DNA from 3 places in the Cronobacter sakazakii genome. Region 3 is predicted to be linked to each of the others. Evidence: riboswitches for the same ligand, from Rfam matches in the RefSeq annotation. Region 3 holds a riboswitch; each other region holds the start of a gene.
What was found. A riboswitch is a leader RNA that binds a small molecule or an ion and turns the genes downstream of it on or off. The one in region 3 is predicted to bind thiamine pyrophosphate.
Positions count from the first base shown of each region.

Region 1 (10,376 bases), 2.2 Mb from region 3:
AGCCGTTTGGCCGCAACTGCGTTGGTAAACTGGTGCCGCTCCTGACCGCGATGCAGGATCAACTGCGCGAAGCGGTGAGCGCCATTCGCCACGGCAGTGAGAATATCTGGCGCGGTGCGTCGGAAATTTCGGCGGGTAATAATGATCTTTCATCCCGTACCGAAGAGCAGGCCGCAGCGCTTGAGCAGACCGCCGCCAGCATGGAAGAGCTGACCTCCACCGTGCGCCTTAACGCCGAAAACGCCCGTCAGGCGAGCGAGCTGGCGCATGCCGCGTCAGAAAACGCCGGTAAAGGCGGCCAGCTGGCGCAAAATGTTATCGAGACCATGCAGGGCATTTCCGGCAGCTCGAAGAAAATCGCCGATATTACCAGCGTAATTAACAGCATTGCGTTCCAGACCAATATTCTGGCGCTCAACGCCGCCGTAGAAGCGGCGCGTGCAGGCGAACAGGGCCGCGGCTTCGCGGTGGTCGCAGGTGAAGTGCGCAACCTCGCGAGTCGCAGCGCCGAAGCCGCGCGTGAAATCGAAACGCTCATCACCGAATCGGTCGAGCGTATCGAGAAAGGCTCTGAGCTGGTTAACGCGGCGGGCGATTCGATGGCGGAAATCTACCGCGGCGTTTCCAACGTCAGCACGATCATCAAACAGATAGCCTCGGCGTCTGAAGAGCAGAGCAAGGGCATCTCGCAGGTGGGCGTCGCCATCACTCAGATGGATACTGTCACCCAGCAGAACGCCTCGCTGGTGGAGCAGGTGTCCGCCGCCGCCGCCGCACTGGAGCGCCAGACCGAAGAACTGCAAAGCACCGTGCAGAAATTCCGCCTCTCGGCCTGATATTCGTTGTCGTTGTCATAAAAAAGCCGCCTGTGAGGGCGGCTTTTTGGTTTATTCCAGCCCCAGCGCGGCGCTGAGATGTGCTATCTCCTTACGCCACTCGGCCTGCAGGGCGGGTTTCTGGTGGCGCGGTTTGCGTTCGAGATCGGCGTTGAGCCGCATCTCCAGCTCAATCAGCCGCTCCAGCAGGTGTGCGTCACTGTGCTCATCAGGCGGTGCGGCGAGTGCCGCAGGTGCCTCATTCTCTGCCTCCTGCGTCGGCGCTGCGCGCAGACGCGCCAGCAGCGCTTCCATGTTGTGCCATTCGCTTAAACCGCCATCTTCCACGAGCCAGAAGCGGTTACAGCTTGCCTCCATCAGCGTTCTGTCGTGCGTCACCAGCAACAGCCCGCCTTCGAACGTTTGCAGCGTTTGCGCCAGCGCCTCTTTGCCTTCCATATCGAGATGGTTGGTCGGCTCGTCGAGCATCAGCAGCGAATAGCGCGCGAGCGACAGGCCGACAAACAGCAGGCGCGAGCGCTCGCCGCCGCTCAGCGTGTCGACCCGCTGCCCGTGCCGCGCCCACGGGAAACCGGCGCTGATAAGCGCAAGCTTACGCTGTTGCAACTCAGGCGCGAACGGCTCCAGCGCCTCCAGCAGCGTGGCGTTATCCGGTAACTGATGCAGCGACTGATCGTAATAGCCGAGCGACACGCGCGGATGGAAGGTGACGCCGGGAACCGTTTCCCCTGTTTGCCACTGTCGCCACAGCAGGCGCAGCAGCGACGACTTCCCGCAGCCGTTATGCCCAAGCAGCGCCACGCGATCCCCGCTTTTGAGCCGCGCCAGCGGCAGGGTAAAGAGCGTCGGCGTATCAGGAGCCGCGCTGACGGCCAGATTTTCCAGCTCAAGCAGGCGATCCGCCGCCAGCGCGTCGCCGGAAAGCGTCAGTCGCCAGCGGCTGCCCTGCGCCAGTTCGGTTTGCTCCTCTTTGAGCCGCGCCACCTGTTTTTCCATCTGTTTGGCTTTGCGCGCCAGATCTTCGTTGTCATAAACCTGTCCCCACGTGGCGAGCCGTTTTGCACTCGCCGTCACGCGGTCAATCTCTTTTTGCTCCGCTTTATGGCGCAGGGCGTCGCTCTCATCCCGCGCCGCCAGCGCCGCGCGTGCCTGCGTACAGGGGAGATCGAACGCCTGAAGCTGACCGTCGCGCAATATCCAGGTGCGGTTGGTTACGCTGTCCAGCAGCGCGCTGTCGTGGGAGACCAGAATAAAGCTGCCGTTCCAGCGGGCCAGAAACTGCTCCAGCCACAACATCGTCGGGAGATCCAGATGGTTGCCTGGCTCGTCGAGCAACAGCAGATCGGGCGAGATAATCAGCGCCCGCGCCAGCAATAAGCGTGTGTGCTGGCCGCCGCTAAGCGAGCCCGCCGTCAGCGACCAGGCGGCCTCGGCAAAGCCCATATTCGCGAGCAACGCCTGCGCCCGCCAGGCGCTGCTTTCACGCTCGGCCTCAGGCAGCCTGGCCAGCAGCGCGTCCAGCAGCGTCTGCTGATGCAGTTCGTCGGGCAGATGCTGCTCCACGCGCGCCAGCAGACAGCGCGCCGCGCGCGTCACAACGCCTTCGGCAGGCGCAAGGGTGCCGTCCAGCGCTTTCAGAAGCGTGCTTTTGCCGCAGCCGTTATGACCGATAAGGCCAATGCGGTCGCCTTTTTTCAGGGTAAAGGAAAGGGCGTTCAGCTCCGGGCCAAACGGGGAATCAATGCGCAGAGAGTGCGCCGTCAGTAATGTGCTCATCGCTTACTCAGAATTTTCAGGCATAACAATGCCTCGTCAAACATCGCTGACGATAATCTGGTAAGCCCTGGAGAAGGGTGATGTGATGGGATCTTCGCTCAGGGTCCAGTTATCGCAGCACGATACCGGTAATGCCTGAGCTCTGGCGATCGCCAAAATGATGTGAATAGTCAAACAATTCACAGCACAGCATAAGAGTCCTCCTTTTATATTCATCAGGTTGATGGGTAGAGCGAGTGTAGCGGGCGGCGCGTTTAAGCACCACTACGCGTATTAAGGGGTGTGAGCGAAAAAACGTTTTGGAAAGGGAAGATATAAGATGCGCCTGAGCGTCGGGCCTGCTTCAGGCGCTGAAAAGATTAGCGGTGATAGAAAATATCGCCGTTCATGGCGCGCACGACTTTACCTTCGGCGTCGGTGATAAGCACGTAGTAGCCGCCCATGTAAGTCCAGTGGGTGCCGGCTTCCGGGGCGGGCAGGTTGCGGATCTGCCACTGTTTGATGTTGTACTGCTCGGTGCGGTAGAGGTCCGGCACGATGTCGCCAATGGTGTATTTTTTGGAATCGGAGTGAAACTCTTTCACTTCATAGCTATCGATAGATTTGGGTTTTACCACATCTGCGGCGAATGCAGAGGCCACCGACATCAACAGCACACCCGCTACGATCATTCTGGTTTTCAACATACCTTCTCCACATGTCAGGGCGCTGCGCCCCGTTGATTTGTTACCGTCAGGCCGCTATCTTCCTGCGCCATTCCCGGCCGGGCAAGGCTAATTATGTATAAAAAAATGAAGCCGATAGCAATCGGCGCGGGGCTGATTTGGTGGGGCGTGCTTATGGGCTGCCAGAAGTGGTGGGTTATACTTATGTCATGATTGCAGGGATAATGAGATTATCATCCATCGGATTATTTATGATGAGTACAGAAGACGGCGTTCGGGCGTTAATAAAAAAGCATTTCTGGGAGATGGCGGATGAAGATTCGTTAAGTACCGGACAATATTCCGTCCTGCCAGAAGATGCGCACGCCTTCTTCGGGGAATACTTTGCTGTGTTCAATATGAATTATTCTTCCTTCGACTTCCGTAAATATTTTCCGCAAGAAGGGATATTTTTCCTGCCCAATGCGATTCTTCCCGACTATTTAAAAAGCGATAAGCATCAACCTGCGCCGCTTACCGTGAAAATGCTGATTGCCTCGGCAAAGGCGGGGCGCTGGATTGATGATTAGCGCATTGAACACCTGAGGTTGTAATGGCATTATCGGGTAATGACTCCAACTTATTGATAGTGTTTTATGTTCAGATAATGCCCGATGACTTTGTCATGCAGCTCCACCGATTTTGAGAACGACAGCGACTTCCGTCCCAGCCGTGCCAGGTGCTGCCTCAGATTCAGGTTATGCCGCTCAATTCGCTGCGTATATCGCTTGCTGATTACGTGCAGCTTTCCCTTCAGGCGGGATTCATACAGCGGCCAGCCATCCGTCATCCATATCACCACGTCAAAGGGTGACAGCAGGCTCATAAGACGCCCCAGCGTCGCCATAGTGCGTTCACCGAATACGTGCGCAACAACCGTCTTCCGGAGCCTGTCATACGCGTAAAACAGCCAGCGCTGGCGCGATTTAGCCCCGACGTATCCCCACTGTTCGTCCATTTCCGCGCAGACGATGACGTCACTGCCCGGCTGTATGCGCGAGGTTACCGACTGCGGCCTGAGTTTTTTAAATGGCGGAAAATCGTGTTGAGGCCAACGCCCATAATGCGGGCGGTTGCCCGGCATCCAACGCCATTCATGGCCATATCAATGATTTTCTGGTGCGTACCGGGTTGAGAAGCGGTGTAAGTGAACTGCAGTTGCCATGTTTTACGGCAGTGAGAGCAGAGATAGCGCTGATGTCCGGCGGTGCTTTTGCCGTTACGCACCACCCCGTCAGTAGCTGAACAGGAGGGACAGCTGATAGAAACAGAAGCCACTGGAGCACCTCAAAAACACCATCATACACTAAATCAGTAAGTTGGCAGCATCACCCATTATCGGAAGTCATTTTAAGTGACTCTGCGGGTTCTGTTAGATCGTGACGCTGCAAGATCGTATAACGATTAATGATAGCAGTGACAAGGTCCTGGTCGTGGAAGACTGATATGAGATATAGTTTGATATTATTGTGTCTGATTACGGGTACGTGCGGAGCAACCCAAATGACGGGATTTGGCGCAAGGTATTACGATGATATTACCGATGTTTATTCTGATAATCATGAAACCGATAAAGATCTGGTGCCCGTTATTGCTATAGGAACCACCGAATACAAGTTTGAGGTTAACACGCTTGCAGCTATCGCTAAGAATGCCGGTGTAAAGGTAAATAAAGATAACCTGGCTTCCTGGATTTGCCTAAAATCAGGGGGCATCAATTATTGGTTTATTTCTGATAATGAGATGGGAGCGGGGGATTTAACCGCGGTGGCAATAGCGAAAGATGGATCGCCTTGTACACCTTACAAGGGAGTATTACAAGTATCCGTTAAGGCGCCTGTGTTAACGACTAAAGAAGAAACAGAAAAATATTTTAATCATAAGCCTAAGAAAGATATCGTTATGTACTACAAGGATGTCGCAAAATCAGGTGAATACACGCAAAGTAACAGCATCATGTACTATCTGAAAGATGATAAAGTTCAGGGGGTTGTTATTAGCCAGGGGACGACCAACTGACAGGCGTCTTAGCCGTAAGGTCAGGAGTCATTTTTAATGAAACTCTGATGCCTATTTCTTTATTAATCTTAAAACCAATGGTAATGGCTCTTTCTCCAAAAATCACACTTCAGCACCGCATCAATTTATCAGAACCAATGAAATCGCCAGCAAATGAAGATGGCGGCCTGTTGTTCAGGATCGTAACGTTTTCTGATGTGGCCCAAACCGGGACGCAGCCTATTTTTTAGGGTTGAGTCTTTGGCTTGCCGCTGGCATGATCCACAACAGAGAGTAATGTAGCGTTAATCGCAACGTTTTGATTTTGCAGTAAATGACTCGGGGTGCCCTTCTTTGTGAAGGCTGAGAAATACCCGTATTACCTGATCTGGATAATGCCAGCGTAGGGAAGTCAGATGCCTGTCCGGTATCCCGTCTTCGCGCCTGGCAGGAGAGAATCATGTCTTCTGACCTGCTTTGCGGCTCGCACGCCGCGCCTGTTGTCACCCAACTTCGCCGTCACGCGCCGCTGGTACACTGCATTACCAACGATGTGGTGCAAAATTTCACTGCCAATGTCCTGCTCGCGCTCGGCGCCTCGCCCGCGATGGTCGTGGATACTGACGAAGCCGCGCAGTTCGCGGCCATCGCCGATGCCTTACTCATAAACCTCGGTACCCTCACACGCCCGCAGCAGCAGGCGATGCGGGCGGCTATCGACAGCGCCTGCGCGGCGGGCAAGCCGTGGACGCTTGACCCGGTCGCCGTCGGCGCGCTCACGCTGCGCACGGAATTTGCGCAGGAGATTCTGGCGCGTCGTCCCGCCGCCATTCGCGCTAACGCCTCGGAAATCCGCGCGCTGGCAGGCGAAAGCGGCGGCGGGCGCGGCGTTGACGCAACCGAAAGCGCGCACCATGCACGTGAGGCGGCCCGCTTACTGGCGCGTCGCAGCGGCGCAGTTGTCGCCGTGACCGGTGAGGTCGATTACATCACCGATGGCGAACGCATGGTCGCAGTTGATGGTGGCACCGCGATGCTGACCCGCGTGGTGGGCACCGGCTGCGCACTCTCGGCGGTCGTCGCCGCCTGCTGCGCGCTGCCGGGCGATCGCCTGGAGAATGTCGCAACGGCCTGCTGGCTGATGAAGCGGGCGGGCGAAGAGGCGTTGACCGTCTCCCGTGGCCCCGGCAGTTTCGCCAGCGCGTTGCTGGATAATCTGCATGCGCAGGCGTTCGGAGGTGCTTATGAAACGCATTAACGCGCTCACCATCGCCGGTACCGACCCGAGCGGCGGGGCGGGGATTCAGGCCGATCTCAAAACCTTCTCGGCGCTCGGTGCTTACGGCACGTCCGTCGTCACGGCGCTGGTGGCGCAGAACACCCGCGGCGTGCAGTCGGTCTATCGCATCGAACCGTCGTTTGTCGCCGCCCAGCTTGATTCAGTGTTAAGCGATGTGCGCATCGACACGACGAAAATCGGCATGCTGGCAGAAACGGATATCGTCGAGGCCGTGGCGGAGCGGCTATCACGTTACCGGGTGCGCAATATTGTGCTGGATACGGTCATGCTCGCGAAAAGCGGCGATCCGCTGCTGAGCCCGTCTGCCGTGCGCACGCTGCGCGAAAAGTTATTGCCGCAGGTGGCGATCATCACGCCGAATTTGCCAGAGGCGGCGGCGCTGATGGAAACCACCCACGCCCGCAGCGAAGCGGAGATGCGCCAGCAGGGCGAGGCGTTGCTGGCGCTCGGCTGTGGCGCAGTGCTGATGAAAGGCGGGCATCTGGATGACGTCGAAAGCCCCGACTGGCTCTTTACCCGCGAAGGGGCGACGCGCTTTACCGCTCCGCGCGTCATGACGAAAAACACCCACGGCACCGGCTGCACGCTCTCCAGCGCGCTTGCGGCGCTGCGTCCGCAGTATGCTGACTGGGTTGAAACGGTGACGGCGGCGAAGGCGTGGCTCACGAAAGCGCTGCAACAGGCGGATAGTCTGGAAGTAGGGGAGGGCATCGGGCCCGTCCATCATTTTCATGCATGGTGGTGAACCGTGCCAGCAGAATTAGCTGAAAATGCGCTCAGGTCTGGCAATCTGTGCTAATCAAGTCCAGGCTAAGAGGGCCCAGCTAAGGCGTGGGTAAGGAATCTTATCGTCCGGCAGGTCACCACCTGCCGACCATAACGGGAGCGTATGATGACTGATATTGCGCAGTTGCTCGGCAACGATGCCGATAGCCTGTTACAGCACCGCTGTACGACCATTTCCTCCGACCAGCTCTACCTGCCAGGGCCGGATTATGTCGATCGCGTGATGATCGATAACAACCGTCCGCCCGCGGTGCTGCGAAATATGCAGACTCTTTATAACACCGGACGCCTTGCCGGCACCGGCTATCTGTCTATTCTGCCGGTGGACCAGGGCGTCGAGCATTCGGCGGGCGCGTCGTTCGCCGCCAATCCGATGTATTTCGACCCGAAAAATATCGTCGAGCTGGCGATTGAGGCGGGCTGTAACTGCGTGGCGTCAACGTATGGCGTACTGGCGTCAGTCTCGCGCCGCTACGCGCACCGTATTCCGTTCCTGGTGAAACTCAACCATAACGAAACGCTCAGTTACCCCACGCAATATGACCAGACGCTGTACGCGAGTGTCGAGCAGGCATTCAATATGGGCGCGGTGGCGGTCGGGGCGACTATCTATTTCGGCTCTGAAGAGTCGCGCCGCCAGATTGAAGAGATCTCCGCCGCGTTTGAGCGCGCGCATGAGCTTGGCATGGTGACAGTGCTGTGGGCGTATCTGCGTAACAGTCACTTCAAGAAAGATGGCGTCGATTACCACTCCAGCGCCGATTTGACCGGTCAGGCTAACCATCTGGCCGCCACCATTGGCGCGGATATCGTGAAGCAGAAGATGGCCGAGAATAACGGCGGCTATACCGCGCTGAAGTTCGGCTATACCGACGAGCGCGTGTATAGCAAGCTGACGAGCGACAACCCGATTGACCTGGTGCGTTATCAGCTTGCCAACTGCTATATGGGCCGCGCGGGGCTGATTAACTCCGGCGGCGCGTCCGGCGGCGAGGCGGATCTCACCGATGCGGTGCGCACGGCGGTGATCAACAAGCGCGCAGGCGGCATGGGGTTGATTCTGGGACGCAAGGCGTTTAAGAAAACCATGGCCGACGGCGTGAAGCTGATAAACGCGGTACAGGATGTGTATCTGGATAAGAAAGTGACGATCGCCTGATGGCGGTTGTGGTTACGCAGCATAAACGCGCCTGCGGGCGCGTTTTTTTGTGGGTGGGGTAAATGGTGGGTGCGCTGCGCTTACCCGCCCTACGAAACCACAAAAGCCACCGCCGATGCCGTGCGTTTTCCCTTGCGGCTGCCCTTTGGCCGCGAGCCGGGATTGTTCAGGGGGCGACGGCGAGCCCCCTTAACACGTTCGCGTGAGTAAACGTGACAGAGAGAATCCGCGTTGTGGCGAACGGAACAGGTCACCAGGCGTACATATTCCCGGGTTCCACGGTTCACCCGTATTGAACAGGCAATGCCTTTCATTTGACGGCGGTGCTGATGGTGGGTGCGCTGCGCTTACCCACCCTGGAACGTTTCATACCGCTGCATCTCTGGTAGGGCGGGTAAGCGTAGCGCACCCGCCGTCCCGAAAATCGCGATGCCACACATTCCTTTATTTAAGCAGCGGACAATCCGGCGGCAGGCGGCACTGCAGCGCGCCGGGCTCAACCTCAATGCGGAAATGCTGTCCGCTCAGCGGCTCGCCGTCGAGGTTAAAGGTAATCTCATGCGGCGCGGTTATCTCAAACCAGGGCGAGGCACCATCGATAATATTCGGGCTCTCTTCCGGCTGCGTCAGCGTGGTAAACAGCGCAGGCAGCAACTCTTCGCCGGTAAAAATCCGCAAATGCAGCAGCCCGTCGTTAATCAGCGCCTCCGGGCACAGCTCCTGACCGCCGCCCGCCTGCCGTCCGTTACCGATGCCGATAACCAGCGCGTCGCCCTGCCAGTGAAAATTCTCGCCGCGAATTTCACAGCGATCCGCTTTCAGGGCGTCCATACGCATCAGCCCGTGGATCAGATACGACACCCCGCCGAGCGCGGCTTTTAACCGCTCCGGCGTTTCAGTGGTGATGCGCGTACCGAAACCGCCCGTCGCCATATTGATAAACCAGGTTTTATCATTCACGTGCGCAATATCAATCGGCACCGCGCGGCCTTCAATGGCCAGCTTCAGCGCCAGTTCGATATCGTCCGGCACGGCGGCGCTGGTTGCGAAATCGTTCGCGGTGCCGAGCGGCAACAGGCCGAGCGCCGGGCGTTTTTCCTGCGTGACACAAGCCAGCGCCGCCGCCACTTCATTGATGGTGCCGTCGCCGCCTGCCGCAATGACCGTCTGCGCGCCCTGATCTGCCGCCTCACTGACATAGCGCGCCGCATCGCCTTTCTCCCAGGTCACGCGCACCTCTATCGGGTGGCCCTGGTCGCGTAGCAGCTTCACGCTGCCGCGCAGGATCTCATTATCAGCGCTTTTACCATTTAAAATCAGAAACGAGCCGGGGAAACGGGACATGAATACACTCCTGTGAATACGGATTCACAGAGTTTATCGCAGAGTCTGGCGAGTCGCTTAAGAACTGACTGAAAGGATAAAAAAATAAGCCTGCGTAAGGGAGATTACGCAGGCTGAAGGAGGTGGTTCCTGGTACAACGGGCATTTATGGATTATGTTTTTCAGCGCCGTGGATAATAACCGCTTTAAACATAACGGTTTGTGATCCCATTCGAAGAAACATTCGCGCGGTAAAAATAACCCTTATAAATCATTTACCATGTGGATTTCTGGTGGTCTGGCCAGAGAAATTACGCATTAACAGCGCATAGTCCAGTGCTAAATCCTCTGGAACCGGCATCCAGATGGTGTATCCGTCTCCCGGTGCCACCTCCATCTTCTCGCCTTTCGCGTTTTCCATATGCTCAAGCGTAAAGCTGACGTTGCCCTGCGGCGTCATCAATTCCAGGCTGTCGCCGAGAGAGAATTTGTTT
Region 1 covers NZ_CP011047.1:2,527,101-2,537,476, forward strand. Annotated here, with positions in the region: gene CSK29544_RS12085 (methyl-accepting chemotaxis protein) at 1-836, shown strand, start outside; gene CSK29544_RS12090 (ABC-F family ATP-binding cassette domain-containing protein) at 888-2,612, opposite strand; gene CSK29544_RS12095 (RcnB family protein) at 2,972-3,298, opposite strand; gene CSK29544_RS12100 (DUF1493 family protein) at 3,529-3,846, shown strand; one part of gene CSK29544_RS12105 (IS1-like element IS1B family transposase) at 3,897-4,345, opposite strand; one part of gene CSK29544_RS12105 (IS1-like element IS1B family transposase) at 4,345-4,594, opposite strand; gene CSK29544_RS12110 (hypothetical protein) at 4,820-5,335, shown strand; gene CSK29544_RS22930 (hypothetical protein) at 5,383-5,565, shown strand; TPP riboswitch at 5,645-5,741, shown strand; gene thiM (hydroxyethylthiazole kinase) at 5,775-6,572, shown strand; gene thiD (bifunctional hydroxymethylpyrimidine kinase/phosphomethylpyrimidine kinase) at 6,559-7,359, shown strand; gene fbaB (class I fructose-bisphosphate aldolase) at 7,507-8,559, shown strand; gene yegS (lipid kinase YegS) at 9,004-9,903, opposite strand; gene trhP (prephenate-dependent tRNA uridine(34) hydroxylase TrhP) at 10,154-10,376, opposite strand, start outside.
Region 1: linked by a shared signal. The riboswitch ahead of thiM (hydroxyethylthiazole kinase) and the one ahead of thiB (thiamine ABC transporter substrate binding subunit) in region 3 are both predicted to bind thiamine pyrophosphate.

Region 2 (10,376 bases), 460 kb from region 3:
GTTCGTAATGAATTAACTGTTGTTCACTTGAGACTTGATATTCGTTTATCGTCCGTAGACGTTAAGATATCAGTGCCCCGAGTGCCCACACAGATTGTCTGATAAATTGTTAAAGAGCGGTGCGACGCGGCCTTCAGCCTGCTGTCGCGAGGTGGCGTATATTACGCTTTCCTCTTTCAGAGTCAACCCTTAATTTCAGGATTTTTCTCTTTCCGACTCACCGTCGCTGTGGGATGTTTCTCATCAGCGCCGTGTCGATGGAGGCGCATTATAGGGAGTTCTCTTCGCGCCGCAATACCTAAATCGCAGAAAAATGACTGACTGCTGCATTCCCCAGCAAAACCCCGGTTTATACGCATTTGCGCACAGAGTTATCCACAGACAGCCCGCACGCCGAAAATTTGCGAGCGCCACGCAAACGTTTTCGCTACAATGCGGGCCTGTTAGCGCCACACGCTTTTTCAGGAGCGTGAGCTACATTTCAGTAAAAAATGGCTGGAATTTAGCTAACGCTCTTCTGTAATGATCAAATCCAGGGGATTTATACATGCAACAACCTCGTCCTGTACGCCGCGCTCTGCTCAGCGTTTCTGACAAAGCCGGTATCGTCGACTTCGCCCGCGCCCTCTCAACGCGTGGGGTTGAGCTCCTCTCCACGGGCGGCACGGCTCGTCTGCTGGCGGAAGCTGGCCTGCCGGTAACGGAAGTCTCCGATTACACGGGCTTTCCGGAAATGATGGACGGCCGCGTTAAAACCCTGCACCCGAAAGTCCATGGCGGCATTCTGGGACGCCGCGGTCAGGACGACGACATCATGGCGCAGCATGCTATTTCCCCCATTGATATGGTCGTGGTGAACCTTTACCCGTTCGCACAGACGGTCGCACGTGAAGGCTGCACGCTGGAAGACGCGGTTGAGAATATCGATATCGGCGGCCCGACGATGGTCCGCTCCGCCGCCAAGAACCATAAAGATGTCGCCATTGTGGTGAAGAGCAGTGACTACACCGCCATTATTGATGAGCTGGATGCGAATAACGGCTCGCTGACGTTTGATACGCGTTTCGATCTGGCGATCAAAGCTTTCGAACATACGGCCGCATATGACAGCATGATAGCCAACTACTTCGGCAGCCTGGTTCCTGCCTATCATGGAGAAACCACTGCCCCTGCTGGCCGCTTCCCGCGCACTCTCAACCTGAACTTTATCAAGAAGCAGGATATGCGTTACGGCGAGAACAGCCATCAGCAGGCTGCCTTCTATATAGAAGAAGAAATAAAAGAAGCGTCTGTCGCGACCGCCCGCCAGGTTCAGGGTAAAGCGCTCTCTTATAACAACATCGCCGATACCGACGCCGCGCTGGAGTGCGTGAAGGAATTCAGCGAACCGGCCTGCGTGATTGTGAAGCATGCCAACCCGTGCGGCGTTGCTGTCAGTAGCTCAATTCTCGACGCCTATGATCGCGCATATAAAACCGACCCGACGTCCGCCTTTGGCGGCATTATCGCCTTTAACCGCGAGCTGGATGCCGAAACCGCGCAAGCGATCGTTTCCCGCCAGTTCGTTGAAGTCATCATTGCGCCGTCCGCCAGTGACGACGCCCTGAAAATCACCGCCGCGAAGCAAAACGTGCGCGTACTGGTGTGCGGCGAATGGCAGTCTCGCGTACCGGGCCTCGATTTCAAACGCGTTAACGGCGGCCTGCTGGTTCAGGACCGCGATCTGGGCATGGTGACCGAAGCCGATCTGCGCGTGGTGACAAAACGCCAGCCAACCGAACAGGAGCTGCGCGACGCGCTCTTTTGCTGGAAAGTGGCGAAGTTCGTTAAATCCAACGCGATTGTTTACGCGCGCGACAACATGACCATCGGTATTGGCGCAGGGCAGATGAGCCGCGTCTATTCCGCTAAAATCGCCGGTATCAAAGCAGGCGATGAAGGCCTTGAAGTCAAAGGCTCGGCGATGGCCTCCGACGCGTTCTTCCCGTTCCGCGACGGCATCGACGCCGCAGCGGCTGTGGGCATTACCTGTGTTATCCAGCCGGGCGGCTCGATTCGCGATGATGAAGTCATTGCCGCCGCCGACGAACACGGCATCGCCATGATCTTCACCGACATGCGCCATTTCCGCCATTAATTACGGAGCTACGATGAAAGTATTAGTTATTGGCAACGGCGGGCGCGAGCATGCGCTGGCCTGGAAAGCCGTCCAGTCGCCACTCGTTGAAACCGTTTTTGTTGCCCCCGGCAACGCCGGTACGGCGCTCGAGCCTGCGCTGCAGAACGTGGCGATAAGCCCGACCGATATTCCGGCGCTGCTGAGCTTTGCGCAGGCGGAAAATATCGATCTGACAATTGTCGGGCCGGAAGCGCCGCTGGTGATTGGCGTGGTGGACGCGTTTCGCGCCGCGGGCCTGAAAATTTTCGGGCCGACCAAAGGCGCGGCGCAGCTTGAAGGATCGAAAGCCTTCACGAAAGATTTCCTGGCGCGTCATCGCATCCCGACGGCGGAATACCAGAACTTTACCGAGACCGAACCGGCGCTTGCCTATATTCGTGAAAAAGGCGCGCCGATTGTTATCAAGGCCGACGGCCTCGCGGCCGGTAAAGGCGTTATCGTGGCGATGACGCTTGCCGAAGCCGAAGCGGCCGTGCTCGATATGCTGGCAGGCAATGCGTTTGGCGACGCGGGCCACCGCATTGTTGTTGAAGAGTTTCTGGATGGCGAAGAGGCAAGCTTCATCGTCATGGTGGATGGCGAGCATGTTGAGCCGATGGCCACCAGCCAGGATCATAAACGCGTGGGCGATGGCGACACCGGCCTCAATACCGGCGGTATGGGCGCTTACTCACCTGCCCCGGTCGTCACCGATGAGGTTTTCCAGCGCACGATGGAACGCATCATATGGCCGACCGTGCGTGGCATGGCGGCGGAAGGCAACACCTACACCGGCTTTCTGTATGCGGGTCTGATGATCGACAAGCAGGGCAACCCGAAAGTTATCGAGTTTAACTGCCGCTTTGGCGACCCGGAAACGCAGCCGATCATGATGCGTTTGCAGTCCGATCTGGTCGAGCTTTGCCTGGCGGCCTGCGAGGGCAAACTCGATACCGTGAAATCGCAGTGGGATGCGCGCCCGGCACTGGGCGTCGTCATGGCCGCAGGCGGCTATCCGGGCGATTACCGCACCGGCGATGTGATCCACGGTCTGCCGATTGAAGAGATCGCGAACGGTGACGGCAAAGTCTTTCATGCCGGCACGACGCTGCGCGACGACGACCGCGCCGTAACCAGCGGCGGGCGCGTGCTGTGCGTGACCGCGCTGGGCGACAGCGTCGCACAGGCGCAGGCGCGCGCTTACCGATTAGCGGAAGATATTCACTGGGATGACTGCTTCTGCCGTAAGGATATCGGCTATCGCGCTATCGCGCGCGAGCAGGAGAAATAAACGCCTGCACGCTACAAAGGCGTAAACGCAAAAGCGACGGTAAATCCGTCGCTTTTTTATGGGCTCAGAAGCTGTCAGGCTTCGGCTGCCAGGCGCAAAAATCTTCATTTGCCACCAGTAACAGTTGCGTGCCTTCCGGCGCCTCCAGCCAGGCGGCGCTAACGCGCGCTTTCGCATGACGCTGACGTTCTGAGAGACGCTCCTGCGCCCTTCTGTCGAACTCAGGCTGCACAATCTGCCCTTCACAGGTCGTTATCGTGCCATCAGGGTTCCAGCGCCCCTGACGCAACACCACGCGCCCTGCGCGCAGCGCATCGCTGGTATTACGCATCTGCGTGGCGCGATATTGCCACAGCGCGACCTGATCGCTGGAAAGCTGCTGTTTCTGCCCGTTGACTTCACGCTGCATGAAGCTCAGCCCGCCGCGATCGTCAAAACGCACTTTGACCTGTTCAGGCTGTTTACCCTGAAGCTGGTAGTCCACGGAGGTCAGCGCATCGTTCTGCCAACGATAATCGCTCGTCGATGTCTTATCGCCAGACCAGGGGCTGAACGCCGCCAGCAGGTGAACGGAGCCATCGTTATTGTCTTTACGCCACAGGCGTACGACACCGTCATCGGCCAGATAGCCGCTGGCGGTAAAAGGGGGAATTTCCGGGGTGGAACGACAGGCGGAGAGGAACAGCACGCCCGCCAGCGCCAGCATACGCCAGCCAAACAAAAGGGGCGATCTCGCCCCTTCGTTAAAACCTTTCACTGCCACGCGGTTTACTTAACAGCGTCTTTCAGTGCTTTGCCAGAAACGAATGCCGGCACGTTAGCTGCAGCGATTTTGATTTCTTTACCGGTCTGCGGGTTGCGGCCAGTACGCTCAGCGCGGTGGTTCACTTTGAAGGTACCGAAACCAACCAGCTGTACAGCATCGCCTTCTTTCAGAGACTCAGTAATCGCAGCCAGAGTGGATTCCAGAGCAGCTTTCGCTTGCGCTTTAGACAGGTCAGCCTTGTCTGCAATTACATCAATCAGTTGAGTCTTGTTCATAAGTTATCCTTACAATGTGTTTATCGCTTGCTAAGCATCGAGTGCGACGGAAATGCCTTGAAAGCACTCTCCTGCATACACGCACCGATAGCCACTTTTTTTCGCCTCCCAAATGTAGACCAGACGGGGGGCTAATTGGAAGCCTTCAGGTGAGACAAAACAGGCTGTAAATCACGTTTTGTTGTCTCATTGCTGCAAATTTATACCGATATTACTGGTTCCATCCTCACGCAGGTCTGCGCGCAGACCTTTTATCAGCTCAATATCGCGTTCTTCGCAGGCAGCAAGCAATCGGAAAATTTCCCACTGAATATCCCATTCCTGCTCCACAGCCGGGTTTGCTTTCAGCTCATCATCGGTCATTTCACGGCCCGCCTGAGTCATCTCCAGCATCGCTACGGTGGTGATGGATGTCTCGCTGACTTCAATCGCGTGCTCCAGCGTCTCGCCGCTCAGGCGCGAATGCACCAGCTCACTCAACGCGACGCAAGCGTCGATAGCCGGGTAAACGCCATAGAGGTCATAATCTTCCGCCGCCGGAATCGCTTCTTCGAGCTTTTCGAGCTGGCTGTCGAAATTCACTTTGGCGTCTTTGACCGTCAGCGTCTCCCAGATGAGATCGAGAATACGGCGATAGAGCTGCGCATCGCCGAAACCGGTCTGCTGGCAGAACATGGCGTAGTTCGGGTACATGCGCTCGCAGAGCGAGGCCATGAACGTCACATGCTGCCAGGCTTCGAGCTTTTCCAGCCGCAGGTGAATTGGGTTTTGTAACATAGTGGTGTCTCACAAACCGAAAATTAGCGGCAGTGTACCTGAATCACCCCTGAATTTCCTGCCATCGTAGAAAGGCGGGACGACCGGAGGCCACGGCATCCGCCCAGCGCGTCGGCTCCGGCAGCCGGTAGCCTTTCGTGCAACGCTGCACCCAGCCGAGCGCCGTATCGATGCTGACGCGATGCCCCGTCGAAACGAACAGCGGATTGCAGCGCGCTTTGCTGCGCCACACCCACGCCAGCTGCTCGCCTTTGTCCATCAGCGGCGAAACTGCGCCGGGCTCGTCGCTGAGCGGCTCAAACTTACCGCACAGCCGCTTTTTAGCGACGCCTATCGTCGGCACATCCACCAGCATCCCGAAGTGGCTCGCCACGCCGAGACGTCGCGGATGCGAAATACCGTGCCCGTCGACAAACAGCAAATCCGGTTTTCTGGAGAGCATCTCCCAGGCCGTCAGCAGCGCCGGGTATTCACGAAACGACAGAAAGCCGGGGATATACGGCATGGTGGTGGGAATGCGCGCCACCTGGTACTCCAGCAGCTCCAGAGACGGGTACTTCAGCAGCACCATCGCCGCTCGCGTCACTTCGCCGCCCTGCTCGAATCCGACATCCGCCCCACCGATTATCGTCGGCGGATCGACGTTCAACCGGTCCTCGCGGACCACATTAGATGCCAGTTCGATTTGTTGTGCGCGAAGCGTCGCGAGATCCATAGTTTCTCCTTACAGGTGATAAGGCGCCGATAAGCGGTGAACCGCCTCGACGAAGGCCCCCGCATGTTCAGGAGGCACATCCTGATGAATACCATGCCCCAGGTTGAACACATGGCCTTCACCATTGCCGAAACCAGCAAGTATAGACGCCACTTCTTCTTCGATACGGGCAGGCGACGCATAAAGCATGGACGGATCCATGTTGCCCTGCAGCGCGACCTTGTGGCCCACGCGACGGCGCGCGTCGGCGATATCGGTCGTCCAGTCGAGTCCCAGCGCGTCACAGCCGGTCTCCGCTATCGCTTCCAGCCACTGGCCGCCGCCTTTGGTGAACAGCGTTACCGGCACACGGCGGCCTTCGTTTTCGCGCAGCAGCCCGTCGACGATTTTATGCATGTAATACAGTGAGAACTGCTGGTAGTCGCGCCCGGTCAGCACGCCGCCCCAGGTATCGAAAATCATCACCGACTGGGCGCCCGCGCGGATCTGCGCGTTCAGATAGAGCGTGACGCTTTTCGCGAGCTTATCGAGCAGTAAATGCAGCGTCTGCGGCTCGGCATACATCATTTTTTTAATGACGGTAAACGCCTTGCTGCCGCCGCCTTCCACCATGTAAGTGGCGAGCGTCCAGGGGCTGCCAGAGAAACCAATCAGCGGGACTTCGCCTTTCAGCTCGCGGCGGATGGTGCGCACCGCGTTCATCACATAGCCCAGTTCCTGTTCCGGGTCCGGCACCGGCAGTTTTTCTACGTCCGCTTTGCCGGTAATGGGCGATGTGAAGCGTGGGCCTTCGCCCGCTTCAAAATAGAGCCCCAGCCCCATTGCATCCGGAATCGTCAGAATGTCCGAAAAGAGGATCGCCGCATCAAGCGGATAGCGACGCAGCGGCTGTAGCGTCACTTCGCACGCCAGCTCGGCATTTTTACAAAGCGACATAAAATCGCCCGCCTGCGCGCGGGTGGCCTTATATTCCGGCAGATAACGCCCAGCCTGTCTCATCATCCACACCGGCGTGACATCCACAGGCTGGCGTTGCAGGGCGCGCAGGTAACGATCGTTTTTCAGTTCGGTCATTTTTCTTATTCCTCAAGCGACAGGCCGCTATTGTATCACGTCATTCATCGTCTGCCCGGCAGCGCGCCACCGTATCTTCTATCAGGCGGCGTGCCACGGTGCCTGGCGCTGGCAGCAGCGGCAGCTGGTCGTAGCGATACCAGCCCGCATCGATGAGTTCTTTTGTGTCTATCTGAATTTCACCGCTGTCATAATCCGCCGTAAACGCGGTCATCAGCGATTGCGGGAACGGCCAGGGCTGAGACGTCACATAGCGCAGGTTTTTGATGCGTATATTGCTCTCTTCCATAACCTCACGCGCTACCGCCTGCTCCAGCGTTTCGCCCACTTCGACAAACCCGGCCAGCACGGTGTAAACGCCGTTGCGGTGTCGCGTATGCTGCGCCAGCAGGATTTTATCGTCACGGCGGATAGCCACGATGATGCACGGCGCGATTTGCGGGTAGTAGCGTTCGCGGCAGTGCCCGCAGAGCATCGCCCACTCGGTTTTGCTCGGGTGCATCTCATGGCCGCAGTAGCCGCAATATTTGTGCGAGCGGTAAAACTCGGCGAGCTGTACGCCCCGCCCCGCCAGTTGAAACAGCCCGGCGTCCTGGTCGATAAGCTGTCGCACCGAAGCCATGTCTTTTTCGCGCTTTTGCAGAACCAGCCAGACCGGCGCGTCCTCCCAGAGACCAATTTGCAGCGCCTTTTCGCCCGTCAGACCAAAATCCGCGGCCCGGCCGTAAGGTAATTCTGCTTTTGGCAGCCATAATTTCTGTTCATGGCTGACTATCCACCAGCCATGGTCTAAATTTTCTAGTGTACGTTCCATAATTGATTGCACTACCTCTGCTTCACTGGCACGTTATTAACATTGTTCTTACATATTTTGGGTCATTTGCGTTTTTACATCTTATATCTCATGGAGTCGATCATGCTAAACCAGCTAAAAAGTCTGACGGAACGCGTTGGTGGGAGTAATGAGTTAGTTGATCGTTGGCTTGCTGCCCGCAACCATCTGTTAGTCACCTATTACAAGATGGTCGGCATCAAACCCGGCAAGGAGCCGATGACTGCGCTTGATGAACAGGCGCTGGACGATTTCTGTCACTGCCTGGTGGATTACCTCTCCGCCGGACATTTCAATATTTATGAGCGCGTCATCAGCGAAATGGAAGGCACCAGCCCGCTGGTCGCCGCCACGCAAATCTATCCTCAGCTGGAATCCAACACCCAGCAAATCATGGATTTCTACGACACACATCTGGAAAGCGCTATCGACCACGATAACTGCCTGGAGTTTCAGGAAGCGCTTTCCGGCATTGGCGAGGCGCTCGCCGCCCGCTTCGCGCTGGAAGATAAGCTCATTTTGCTGGCTTATGACAACAACCTCGGCGAAAGCGCCAATGATGAAACCGGCCTCGCCAAACCGGCTTGAGTTCGGCTGTATTAACGAGTAGTTTAAATATGCCCCCGCGGTTTTAGCGGGGTTTATCTTGTCGGAGTGCCCAGTGCGACAGCACGGGCTGAGACCGTTAATTCGGGATCCGCGGAACCTGATCAGGTTAATACCTGCGAAGGGAACAAGAGTAATTCCATTTTGCCCCGCTCAGGGTGTCGTTTCGCCCTGATGCCCTGTTAAGGGTGCCCGGGCGCACGCCATTACTCCTCCGTTGTTCTGACAAGCCACTTCCTGACCGTTAACTGGAATGCGCTATGTCTGTATCAAACAAACCTGGCCGCCGCGAGCAGCGCGCCGCCGCACAACACTTTATCGACACGCTGGAAGGCACCGCTTTTCCTAACTCTCACCGCATCTATCTCACCGGTTCGCGTGAAGATATCCGCGTGCCAATGCGCGAAATCCGCCTGAGCCCGACGCTTGCGGGCGGCAGCAAAGAGAACCCGCGCTATGAGCCTAACGAACCGGTGCCGGTGTATGACACCTCCGGCCCTTACGGCGATCCGGCGGTGCGCATCGACGTTCGCGAAGGGCTGGCTAAACTGCGCAGCGCCTGGATAGATGCGCGTAACGATACCGAAACCCTGGATTCCCTCAGCTCCGCGTATACCCGCGAGCGGCTCGCCGACGACGGTCTGGATGAGTTGCGCTTTCGCGGGCTGCTGACGCCAAAGCGCGCAAAGGCGGGCAAGCGCGTCACCCAGTTGCACTACGCGCGCCAGGGTATCGTGACGCCGGAGATGGAATTTATCGCCATTCGTGAAAACATGGGCCGCGAGCGCATTCGCACGGCGGTACTGCGCCAGCAGCATCCGGGCCACGGCTTTGGCGCGCGCCTGCCGGAGAACATCACGCCGGAGTTCGTGCGTGACGAAGTGGCCGCCGGGCGCGCCATTATTCCAGCCAACATCAATCACCCCGAATCGGAGCCGATGATTATCGGTCGTAATTTCCTGGTAAAGGTCAACGCCAATATCGGCAACTCGGCGGTGACGTCGTCTATCGAAGAGGAAGTCGAAAAACTGGTCTGGGCGACCCGCTGGGGCGCGGACACGGTGATGGATCTCTCCACCGGCCGCTACATTCACGAAACCCGCGAATGGATCCTGCGCAACAGCCCGGTGCCGATCGGTACGGTACCGATCTACCAGGCGCTGGAGAAGGCCAACGGGATCGCCGAAGATCTGAGCTGGGAGATGTTCCGCGACACGCTGCTTGAGCAGGCCGAACAGGGCGTCGATTACTTCACCATTCACGCGGGCGTGCTGCTGCGCTATGTGCCGATGACCGCAGGCCGCCTGACGGGCATCGTCTCGCGTGGCGGCTCGATCATGGCGAAATGGTGCCTGTCGCATCATCGTGAAAACTTCCTCTACGAGCATTTCCGCGAGATCTGCGAAATCTGCGCCGCCTATGACGTCTCGCTGTCGCTCGGCGACGGTCTGCGCCCCGGCTCTATTCAGGATGCCAACGACGAGGCGCAATTCGCCGAACTCCACACGCTCGGCGAACTGACGAAAATCGCGTGGGAATATGACGTCCAGGTCATGATCGAAGGCCCAGGCCACGTGCCGATGCAGATGATCCGCCGCAATATGACCGAGGAGCTGGAGCACTGCCACGAAGCGCCCTTCTACACGCTCGGGCCGCTCACGACCGATATCGCGCCCGGCTACGATCACTTCACCTCCGGGATCGGCGCGGCGATGATTGGCTGGTTCGGCTGCGCGATGCTCTGCTACGTGACGCCAAAAGAACACCTCGGCCTGCCGAATAAAGAAGATGTGAAACAGGGGCTCATCACCTACAAAATTGCCGCCCACGCCGCCGATCTCGCCAAAGGGCATCCAGGGGCGCAGATCCGCGACAACGCCAT
Region 2 covers NZ_CP011047.1:661,354-671,729, forward strand. Annotated here, with positions in the region: gene purH (bifunctional phosphoribosylaminoimidazolecarboxamide formyltransferase/IMP cyclohydrolase) at 548-2,137, shown strand; gene purD (phosphoribosylamine--glycine ligase) at 2,151-3,449, shown strand; gene CSK29544_RS03120 (DUF1481 domain-containing protein) at 3,514-4,206, opposite strand; gene hupA (nucleoid-associated protein HU-alpha) at 4,218-4,490, opposite strand; gene CSK29544_RS03130 (YjaG family protein) at 4,677-5,267, opposite strand; gene nfi (deoxyribonuclease V) at 5,311-5,982, opposite strand; gene hemE (uroporphyrinogen decarboxylase) at 5,992-7,056, opposite strand; gene nudC (NAD(+) diphosphatase) at 7,097-7,870, opposite strand; gene CSK29544_RS03150 (Rsd/AlgQ family anti-sigma factor) at 7,973-8,476, shown strand; TPP riboswitch at 8,529-8,638, shown strand; gene thiC (phosphomethylpyrimidine synthase ThiC) at 8,755-10,376, shown strand, end outside.
Region 2: linked by a shared signal. The riboswitch ahead of thiC (phosphomethylpyrimidine synthase ThiC) and the one ahead of thiB (thiamine ABC transporter substrate binding subunit) in region 3 are both predicted to bind thiamine pyrophosphate.

Region 3 (10,376 bases):
ATGCAGCCAGACCACCAGACCCGCGCATTTGTCGTCATAGTTGGCGTCGCGGCAAATGGCGGTGATCTCGTCCGGCGTGGTGCCGAGCGGCTTCAACACCAGTTTGCACGGCAGCTTCGCTTCAGCGTTCAGCGCGTTCACCACCTGTTCGGCGTGCTGGTTGACCTGACGCAGCGTTTCAGGGCCGTAAAGGTGCTGGCTGCCAATCACAAACCACACTTCATACTGATCGAAAATTGTCATCATCGTGTCCTTAATGTGTCAGGGCCGCCTGGCCTGCGCGCTCGGCAGACTGCGGGATGGCGGCTGAAGGGAGATAGTGTTGTTCCGCGCTTTGCGACCATTGCTGGAAGCGGCGGTAGAGTTGTTCGAAGCGCGCGGCGCTCTCCGGCTGCGGCTGTAGCGTGCTTTCAATCTGGCTTGCCATCGCCTGCTGCGCCTGCGGGATATCGGCATGAGCGCCTGCGGCGACGGCGGCGAAAATGGCCGCGCCCAGCGCACAGCACTGATCGGAGGCGACGATTTGCAGCGGGCGGTTTAGTACGTCGCAACAGACCTGCATGATCACCGGGTTTTTACGGGCGATGCCGCCGAGCGCCATCACGTTATTCACCGCTATGCCCTGATCGACAAAACACTCCTGAATGGCGCGCGCACCAAAGGCGGTGGCGGCGATAAGCCCGCCGAAGAGCAGCGGCGCGTCGGTGGCGAGGTTAAGATCGGTAATGACGCCTTTCAGGCGCTGGTTGGCGAACGGCGTACGGCGGCCGTTAAACCAGTCGAGGATCACCGGCAGATGATCGAGCGACGGGTTTTTCGCCCAGGCTTCCGTAAGCGCAGGCAGCAGCTGTTTTTTGCTGGCTTCAATCTGGGGTTTCAGTTCCGGGTGCTGCTTCGCGAGCGTATCCAGCGGCCAGCCGAGCAGACGACCAAACCAGGCGTAGATATCGCCAAAGGCGGATTGCCCGGCTTCGAGGCCGATGAAATCCGGCACCACGCTGCCATCCACCTGACCACAAATACCTTTCACGGCGCGCTCGCCGACGTCTGCTTTCTCCGCCACCAGGATGTCGCAGGTGGAGGTGCCGATCACTTTCACGAGCGTATTCGGCTGTGCGCCCGCGCCGACCGCGCCCATATGGCAGTCAAACGCGCCGCCGGAAATCACCACGCTTTCCGGCAGGCCGAGGCGCTGCGCCCAGTCGGCGCACAGGTTGCCCACCGGAATGTCGGCGGTGAAGGTGTCGGTGAACATCGGGTAATCGAGATGCTGGTTAATCAGCGGATCAAGCTCATCGAAGAAGCTTGCCGGCGGCAGGCCGCCCCAGCTTTCATGCCACAGCGATTTATGACCGGCGCTGCAACGGCCGCGGCGAATATCCGCCGGGCGGGTGGTGCCGGAGAGCAGGGCAGGTACCCAGTCGCACAGCTCAATCCACGAGGCGGCGGCCTGCGCGACGGCGCTGTCCTGGCGCGTCACATGCAGGATCTTGGCCCAGAACCATTCACTGGAGTAAATCCCGCCGATGTAGCGCGAATAGTCCGTTTTGCCGGGCGTATGGCACAGGCGGGTGATTGCTTCCGCTTCCTCCACCGAGGTGTGATCTTTCCACAGCACGAACATCGCGTTGGGGTTGTCGGCAAACTCCGGATTAAGCGCCAGCACGTTACCGTCGGCGTCAATCGGGGCGGGCGTGGAGCCGGTGCTGTCAACGCCGATGCCAACCACGGCGGCGCGCTGCTCTGGCGAGAGTGCCGCCAGCACGGTTTTTAACGCCGCTTCCATTGATTCAATGTAATCCCGCGGATGATGGCGGAACTGGTTACGGGCCGCGTCGCAATAGCGCCCTTCCTGCCAGCGTGGATACCACTCCACGCTGGTGGCAAGCTCGGCACCGGTGGTGCAGTCCACCGCCAAAGCTCTCACCGAGTCGCTGCCAAAATCGAGTCCCAGCGCAATAGCCATCTTCATACTCCATGCGATAAACAAACATGGAGAGAACATTAGTTTTACCCCGCCAAAAGGGTCAGGGTGGATCCGCTGAACTTATGGACGAAAATGCTGTGAAGCGAGAATTTGTGACGCCACGCAAATATTCGATGTGGACATTTCTGCCGCGCTTATAGACACTTCGGTTATGGATTAAAAAGCCTGACAGCGAAGGCAATACAGGTTATTTTCTGTAATAAAGCGGGCTTAAGCCGCCGCCGCTGTTGTGCCAGGCGCTCAGGTGCCTGCCGCTGCTGGCGAAAATAACGATATGGACAAATGGTTTCTTCACTCTCGCTTCGGAGCGCCGTGAAAATGGCTGAAACGCAAAACGATCCTCTGCTGCCTGGTTACTCGTTTAACGCCCATCTTGTGGCCGGACTGACGCCGATTGAGGCCGACGGCTGGCTCGATTTTTTCATTGACCGGCCGCTCGGCATGAAAGGTTATATTCTCAACCTGACGGTGCGCGGCGAAGGGGTGGTGAAAAATCAGGGTAAAGAATATCTCTGCCGCCCCGGCGATATGCTGCTGTTCCCACCGGGCGAAGTGCATCACTATGGCCGTAACCCGGAGGCGAAAGAGTGGTATCACCAGTGGGTCTATTTCCGCCCGCGCGCCTACTGGCACGAGTGGCTGAACTGGCCCGCCATTTTCGCCAATACCGGTTTTTACTGCCCGGACGAGGCGCATCACGAACAGTTTTCTTCGCTGTTTCAGGCGATTATCGACGCCGCCCAGGGGCCGGGGCGTTATGCCGAGCTGCTGGCGATAAACTTGCTGGAGCAGTTGCTGCTGCGCCGCGTTGAGGCGATCAGCGAATCGCTGAAAGCGCCGCTCGACAGCCGCGTGCGCGATGCCTGCCAGTACATCAGCGATCACCTGGCCGACAGCCATTTTGATATTGCAAGCGTCGCTCAGCATGTCTGCCTGTCGCCGTCGCGCCTGTCGCATCTCTTCCGTCAGCAGTTGGGCGTCAGCGTGCTGAGCTGGCGCGAAGATCAGCGCATCAGCCAGGCGAAGCTTCTGCTCAGCACCACACGCATGCCGATAGCGAGCGTCGGGCGCAACGTGGGCTTTGAAGATCAGCTCTATTTCTCGCGTGTGTTTAAGAAATGCACCGGGGCGAGCCCGAGTGAATTCCGCGCCGGATGCGAATAACGCAACGTGGGTTTCGTGTCATGCCCGGTAAAGTAAAGTATGGTTAAAGAAGGATGGCTTGACGCAGGGCATAGCGCTCAGGAGAATCCTCTGTTCCACACTTTACCGGATGCGTTATGGAAGCCTTTCTGGAACACTTTATCACTCAGTCAGTCGCCTATTCGCTGATTGCTATTACGCTGGTAGCGTTCCTCGAATCCCTGGCGCTGGTCGGGTTACTGCTGCCCGGCACCGTACTGATGGCAGCCCTGGGCGCGCTCATCGGCAGCGGCGAGGTCAATTTCTATGAGGCCTGGGCCGTGGGGATTATTGGCTGCCTGCTTGGCGACTGGATCTCATTCTGGCTCGGCTGGCGCTTTAAGAAACCGCTGCACCGCTGGTCCTTCCTGAAAAAGCACAAGGCGCTGCTCGATAAAACCGAACACGCGCTGCATCAGCACAGCATGTTTACCATTCTCGTCGGGCGCTTTGTCGGGCCGACGCGCCCGCTGGTGCCGATGGTGGCGGGAATGCTCGACCTGCCGGTGCGTAAATTCCTCCCGCCGAATATCGTTGGCTGCCTGCTCTGGCCGCCGTTTTACTTTCTGCCGGGCATTCTCGCGGGCGCCGCTATCGACATTCCGCCGGAGATGAAAAGCGGTGCGTTTAAATGGTTGCTCGGCGGCGTGGCGCTGCTGATCTGGCTGGCGGCGTGGCTGCTCTGGCGCTGGTGGCGCAGCGGTAAAACGCAGGATCGCCTCACGCGCTATCTGCCGCGCGCGCGTCTGCACTGGCTGGCTCCCGGCGTGGCGGTGGCGGCGGCCGTGGCGCTGTTCGCCATTCAGAGCCACCCGCTGATGCCGGTGTATCGCAGCATTCTGTGGAAAGTGGTGACCGGCGCTCAGTGAGGCGTAATGCCGAGCAGCGCCGACGCGCTGGCCTCGCCGCTCAGCAACTGCGCGGTGGGGCCGTCCCAGACGATGCGTCCTTCAACCACCACCAGACTGCGCGCGGCGATGCGCGCCGCATCCTCCACGCTGTGCGACACCATGAGCAGCGTCGTGCCTTCCTCCTCGCATAAGGTTTCCAGCAGCGTCAGCATCTCCTGACGCAGCGCCGGATCGAGCGCGGAAAACGGCTCATCCAGCAGCAGAACGGGGCGCTTTCGCACCAGACAGCGCGCCAGCGCCGCCCGCTGACGCTGGCCGCCGGAGAGCGCGTCCGGCAGCCGCTCCAGCAGATCGCCAATCGCCATGTTGTCGGCTATCGCCTCGACCTGACGCTTCTGCTGCGCGTTCAGCCGCAGGCCGGGCGACAGCCCGAGCGCAATGTTCTGGCGCACCGTCAGATGGTTAAAGAGATTATTTTCCTGAAACAGCATCGACACCGGGCGTTTTGACGGCGGCGTGTGGGTGTGATCCGCGCCGTTGATAGTGAGCGTGCCGCTGGCGGGCGCGAGAAAACCGGCAATCAGATTGAGCAGCGTGCTTTTGCCCGCGCCGCTTGGCCCCAGTACCGCCACGCGTTCGCCCTCGCGCACGTCCAGCGTAAAGCGCATCGGCAGGTGGTGATACAGCCAGGTGAGATCAGTCAGTGTCAGCATGGCGCCCCGGAAGTTTTTCAATCAAGGTGAACAGCAGGAAACAGAGTAACAGCAGCAGCAGCGCCGTGACCGCGCCTGCGTCGCTGCGGTAGGCACCGATCTGCTGGTAGAGATAAAAGGGCAGCGTGCGGAAATCCTCATTGCCAAGCAGCGCCACGACGCCGAAGTCGCCAATCGACAATACGCAGGCGAACGCCATCGCCTGGGCGAGCGGCACCCGCAGCGCGCGAGTTTCCACCAGCCGCAGCCGGTTCAGGCCGCGTATCTCAAGCGACGCGCAGAGCGCGCCGTAACGCGCGGCGATATCGCGCATCGGGTTATCGAGCACTTTCAGCGCGTAAGGGATAGCCATCAGGGCGTTGGTAAAAATCACAATCGCATCGGCGCGTTCCGGCAGGCCGATGGTGGCGTTCAGCAGCAGGAAAAACCCGGTCGCCAGCACGATGCCCGGCATCGCGAGGATCAGCACACCGCAGAGCTCAAGGCTTTGTCCGGCAAGACGACGCTGGCGCAGGTACAGCTCGCGCGTGCTCCAGAGCAGCATCATGGTCAGGATAACGCACAGCCCCCCCGCGCAGAGCGCAATACGCAGCGACGTCCAGAGCGCGCGCCACAGCGCCGGGTCGGCCAGCGCATGGTTTATATCGCCGCGCAAGCCATCCACCAGCACCGCCAGCAGCGGCGGCAGGAGAAGCAAGAGTGCGGCACCAATCAGCGCTGAATCGGTAAGCTTGCTGCGCCACGAATCCTCCGGGTTGCGCCAGCCGCGTGCCAGCGTCGCGCCGACCGGAATCGCTTTGCTGAGCCGCTGGCTTAACAGAATAAGCGACAGGCAGCAGCCCATCTGGATAAGCGCCAGCAGCGCCGCGCGGCCCGGATCGTAGTCATAGCTCAGCGCCTGGTAGATGGCGAGCTCAATGGTTGTCGCCTGCGGCCCGCCGCCGAGCGCCAGCACCGTGGCGAAACTGGCGAAGCAGAGCATAAAAATGAGCGCCGCCACCGGCGGGATCTGGCGGCGCAGCCAGGGCCACTCCACCAGCCGGAAGAAGTCCCAGCCGCGCATGCCGAGCTGCGCGGCGAGCTGTCGCTGTTCGCCGGGGATCTGCATCAGCGTCTGGTAGAGCAGGCGGGTCGCCATCGGCATATTAAAAAAGAGATGCGCCAGCAGGATGCCCTGTAATCCATAAGGCGAGAACGTCCATTCGATGCCGAGCATTGCGCAGAGCGCGGCGAGCCAGCCGCTGCGCCCGTAGACGCTAAGTAGGCCGAAAATCGCCACCAGCACCGGCAGGATAAGCGTCATGGCGCACAGGCGCAGCAGCATTCGCCGCCCCGGAAAGCGGCGGCGGTAGAGCGCGCGGGCGAGTGGAATAGCGGGCACGACGGAAAGCAGCGCGGAGAGAAATGCCTGCCAGAACGAGAAGCGCACCACGTGCCACAGATAGCTGTCGTGCAGCAGCGCGCGTGCATCGGTGTGCGGCGCGTGTGTCCAGAGTGCTGCGAACGCCGCCAGCGCCACCGCCGCCATCAGCAGGGCGGCGGTGAGGCCGGGCCAGAGCCAGCCGGGGATCAGCGGCTCACGGCGCGTTGCCATTCACTCGTCCATTGCGCGCGCTGTGCGGCCACTTCCTGTGAGGTGAATTGCAGGGTGGTCTGCGGCCGGGTCAGCGCGTTAAAGCCTTCCGGCAGCGCGACGCTGGTCACCGGGTACATCCAGTTGCCGGCAGGAATTGCATTCTGGAACGCAGGCGAAACCATAAACTTCAGGAATTTTTCCGCCAGCGCCGGCTGTTTGCTGGCGGCGGTGCGTGCCGCGACTTCCACCTGCAGGTAGTGGCCTTCGCTGAAATTCGCGGCGGCGTAGTTCTCTTTTTTCTCTTCAATAATGTGGTAGGCGGGCGAGGTGGTGTAGCTCAGCACCAAATCGCCTTCGCCTTTCAGGAACAGGCCGTAGGCTTCGCTCCAGCCTTTGGTGACGGTAACGGTTTTTGCAGCGAGCTTCTGCCAGGCGTCCGGCGCGTTATCGCCATAGACTTTCTGCATCCACAGCAGCAGGCCGAGCCCCGGCGTGCTGGTGCGCGGATCTTCATAGATCACGCGCCATTTCTGATCGCTCTCAACCAGCTCTTTCAGGCTTTTCGGCGGGTTTTTCAGTTTGTTTTTGTCATAAACGAAGGCGAACCAGCCGTAGTCGAACGGTACAAAGGTGTCGTTATTCCAGCCGCCCGGCACGTTAACTTCACCTGCCGGAACGCCGCTTTTCGCGAACAGCCCGGTTGCGGTTGCGGCCTGAAGCAGGTTGTTATCCAGGCCCAGCACCACATCGGCTTTGCTGTTTTTGCCTTCCATGCGCAGGCGGTTAAGCAGCGAGACGCCATCTTCCAGCGCCACGAATTTCAGCTCGCAGCCGCAGTCGGCTTCAAAGGCGGTTTTAATTTTCGGGCCAGGGCCCCACTCCGAGGAGAAAGAGTCGTAGGTGTAGACGGTCAGAACAGGTTTGGCGAAAGCCGGAGCGGCGGCGAGCGCCAGCAGAGGAAGCAGTTTTTTTAACACTTTGCACCTTTATCAAATGGGGGCAAAGGATTTTGAGCGGTAGCCTCAAATCCCTTCGCCGGCGTTATCCGGATCAGGTTCGACGGGTATTATCTCAGCGCACCGGTCAGCCGGCAGCACCCCGTTGAGAACGGCCCATTGTAATGATTTGCGTAATGTTGCGAAAGGGTTACGGCTCCGGCGGCGCAAACCAGGCGGATTTAAAATCAAACCAGCCGAGCGTGTTCATGCGCACGCCGCGCATACTGCGCTGGCCCTGGAGCATCAGCCAGTGATGAATCAGCGGCAGAATGTCCTGACGCTCCAGCATCGTGCGGCACCACTGCGGCAGGTTCAGCGCGCCGGTGCGCCAGCGCTGCGCGTCGCCCTGCCAGTCGAGCGGGATGCAGCGCTGAATGAGCGGCACTTCGCACAGGTGCGCGAACAGCGAGAAATCGAGCGGCAGCGTAAAGTTGGCGCTGTTAAGCCACAGATCGCTGGTGATATCGCCCTGATACCACTCCTCATAGCTCACTTCCCGCAATTCCAGCTCCACCTGCTCCTGCGCCAGAATGTCGCGCAACAACGCGCCGATAATGCGGTTTTCATTGTGGTCGCCATAAAAGGTGAGCGTCAGACGCTCAAGCCCGGCGGGTTTCTGCGCCTCAGGAATTTGCGGCGCGTGGTGCCAGCGCGGCAGCAGGCCGTAAGCCGGAAACCAGAGGCGCTGATAGTGCGGCGCGGCGCGGTGCAGCAGGCGGGCAGGCGTAAAGCGCGAGCTTATCCAGCGGCGTACCTCCGGCATCGCGCCCACGCGCGAGCGGGAATCAAACAGCAGGTAGTAGCAGCCTTCTTCGAGGCGGCTTTCTACGGCTTTTTCGTCGGCGTCGCGCGTCGGGCCTTCAAGCTGAACGGCGCAGCTCAGCTCTTCGCCTATCTCCGGCAGTACCCAGAAATTCACTTCATCAATCAGCGCGCGATAGCCAAAGTAGTCATCAAAAGCGCGGATCTTAAGCTGGTTGCTGTTATTGCGTACCACCGCGTACGGGCCGGTGCCGACGGGCTGGTTCGCGAATTTCGGCAGCTCCGGCCATTCCCGCGGCAGGATCATCGCCGGCACGCTACCCATCAGCCACGGCAGCCAGTCGTCGGGCTCGCTCAGATGAATATCCAGCGTCCAGGCGGTGGGAGAGACCACTTCACGGATATGCGCGTAGAGCGGCAGGGCGCAGATGCGCTGGAGCGAGCTGATGACATCGAGCATGTCCAGCTCGCGGCCATGGTGAAAATGGATGCCGGGGCGTAAGAAAAAGCGCCAGTGGAAAGGGGAAATACGCTGCCAGTGGTGCGCGATGTCAGCTTCCAGTTCCCCGTTTTCCTCGTTTATGCGTGTCAGGCCGTTGAAAATCTGCCGGGCGATGTGGGTTTCTGAACGGCGCAAGGCGCTGCCGGGCAGCAGATTTTGCAGCGGGCGGTAATAGAGCACGCGCAGAATATGGCGTCCCTGGCGGAAACTGCGGCCCAGATGCGAGAGCAGCATCTGACGCACCGTGGATTTGTCGCCGACGATCTGCACCAGCTGATCGATTCTGTCCTGCTCCAGCAGATCTTCTGCCCGCTGCTGTTGCAGCGCGAGCCCGGTATAGAGGAACTGGAGCCTGGAGCGTTTGCCGCGTCCGGCCTCGGCTTCCCATGTCAGCCAGCCGCGCGCCTGCATGGCGTTCAGCAGCGTGCGCATGTGGCGGCGCGAGCAACTCAGCAGTTCGGCCAGTTCGTTGAGCGTCGTTTGCTGCGGCTTGCCATCACAGCATTGCCACAAACGAATGAATTGTTGTTGCAGACGACCTGAAGGCATAAAAGAGGAACTCCCGCTCGAAACTCATCAATTTAATATTCCCTATATTACGGCAATACTTCTCTTCGATGAAAGCGGAGGGGCTTATGAAAACGTCGTCAACATGCAGGTTTTATCAGCAGTATTTCAGCGCAACGCAACGTCTTTCCGGCTCATGGCTGGCCCGCCTGAACGGTAAAACGCCGCAACGAATGCTGGATGAGATCATGCAGTGGGATGTGACATTCCCGGTGACGTTTAAGCGCCGCTAAGCGGACATCACGTGTAACTGAGTATTGGTGCTTTTCACCTGCCAGCAGTGTGCTACTGCTGGCTTTTTTCGTCTATTATGAGCACGATTTCGCCCGCCTCAACTGAAAGGATGCGCCCGATGCTGTGGTTTCTTACGTTTGTCCGACGGCTTAATGTCGTCTATCTCGCTTTTATGGTCGTCGCGTTCATGATGGGCGTGGCAGGCGCGCTGCAGGCGCCGACGCTGAGCCTGTTTTTAAGCCGTGAAGTGGGCGCGCCGCCGTTCTGGGTCGGGCTGTTTTATACGGTGAACGCGATTGCCGGGATTGCCGTCAGCCTGCTACTGGCGAAGCGCTCCGACAGCCGGGGCGACCGACGCAAGCTGATCCTTTTTTGCTGCCTGATGGCGGTCGGCAACTGTGTGCTGTTCGCCTTTAACCGTCACTACCTGACGCTGATTACCGCAGGCGTGCTGCTGGCGTCGCTTGCGAATACCGCCATGCCGCAGCTTTTCGCGCTGGCGCGTGAGTATGCCGATAACTCTGCCCGCGAGGCGGTGATGTTCAGTTCGGTCATGCGCGCCCAGCTTTCGCTCGCGTGGGTTATCGGGCCGCCGCTGTCGTTTATGCTGGCGCTGAGTTTCGGCTTTACCACCATGTTTTTAATCGCCGCCGGGATTTTTATCCTGAGCCTGGTGATTATCTTTTTCGCGCTGCCCTCGGTGGCGCGTATTGAACAGCCCGCCGATGTGGCCATCACGCAGGTGAGCGGCTGGAAGGACAAGAACGTTCGGATGCTGTTTATCGCCTCCGTGCTGATGTGGACCTGCAATACGATGTATATCATCGATATGCCGCTGTGGGTGAGCCAGGAGTTGGCGCTGCCGGAGAGCCTCGCGGGCGTGCTGATGGGCACCGCGGCGGGGCTTGAGATCCCGGCGATGCTGCTGGCCGGGTTTTACGTGAAGCGGTTCGGTAAAAAGCCAATGATGCTGCTGGCGGTGGCTGCGGGCGTGCTGTTCTACG
Region 3 covers NZ_CP011047.1:206,048-216,423, reverse strand. Annotated here, with positions in the region: gene araA (L-arabinose isomerase) at 1-243, opposite strand, end outside; gene araB (ribulokinase) at 254-1,966, opposite strand; gene araC (arabinose operon transcriptional regulator AraC) at 2,306-3,151, shown strand; gene CSK29544_RS01030 (DedA family protein) at 3,268-4,038, shown strand; gene thiQ (thiamine ABC transporter ATP-binding protein ThiQ) at 4,032-4,733, opposite strand; gene thiP (thiamine/thiamine pyrophosphate ABC transporter permease ThiP) at 4,717-6,327, opposite strand; gene thiB (thiamine ABC transporter substrate binding subunit) at 6,303-7,286, opposite strand; TPP riboswitch at 7,319-7,420, opposite strand; gene sgrR (HTH-type transcriptional regulator SgrR) at 7,456-9,120, opposite strand; gene sgrT (glucose uptake inhibitor SgrT) at 9,207-9,371, shown strand; gene CSK29544_RS01000 (sugar efflux transporter) at 9,491-10,376, shown strand, end outside.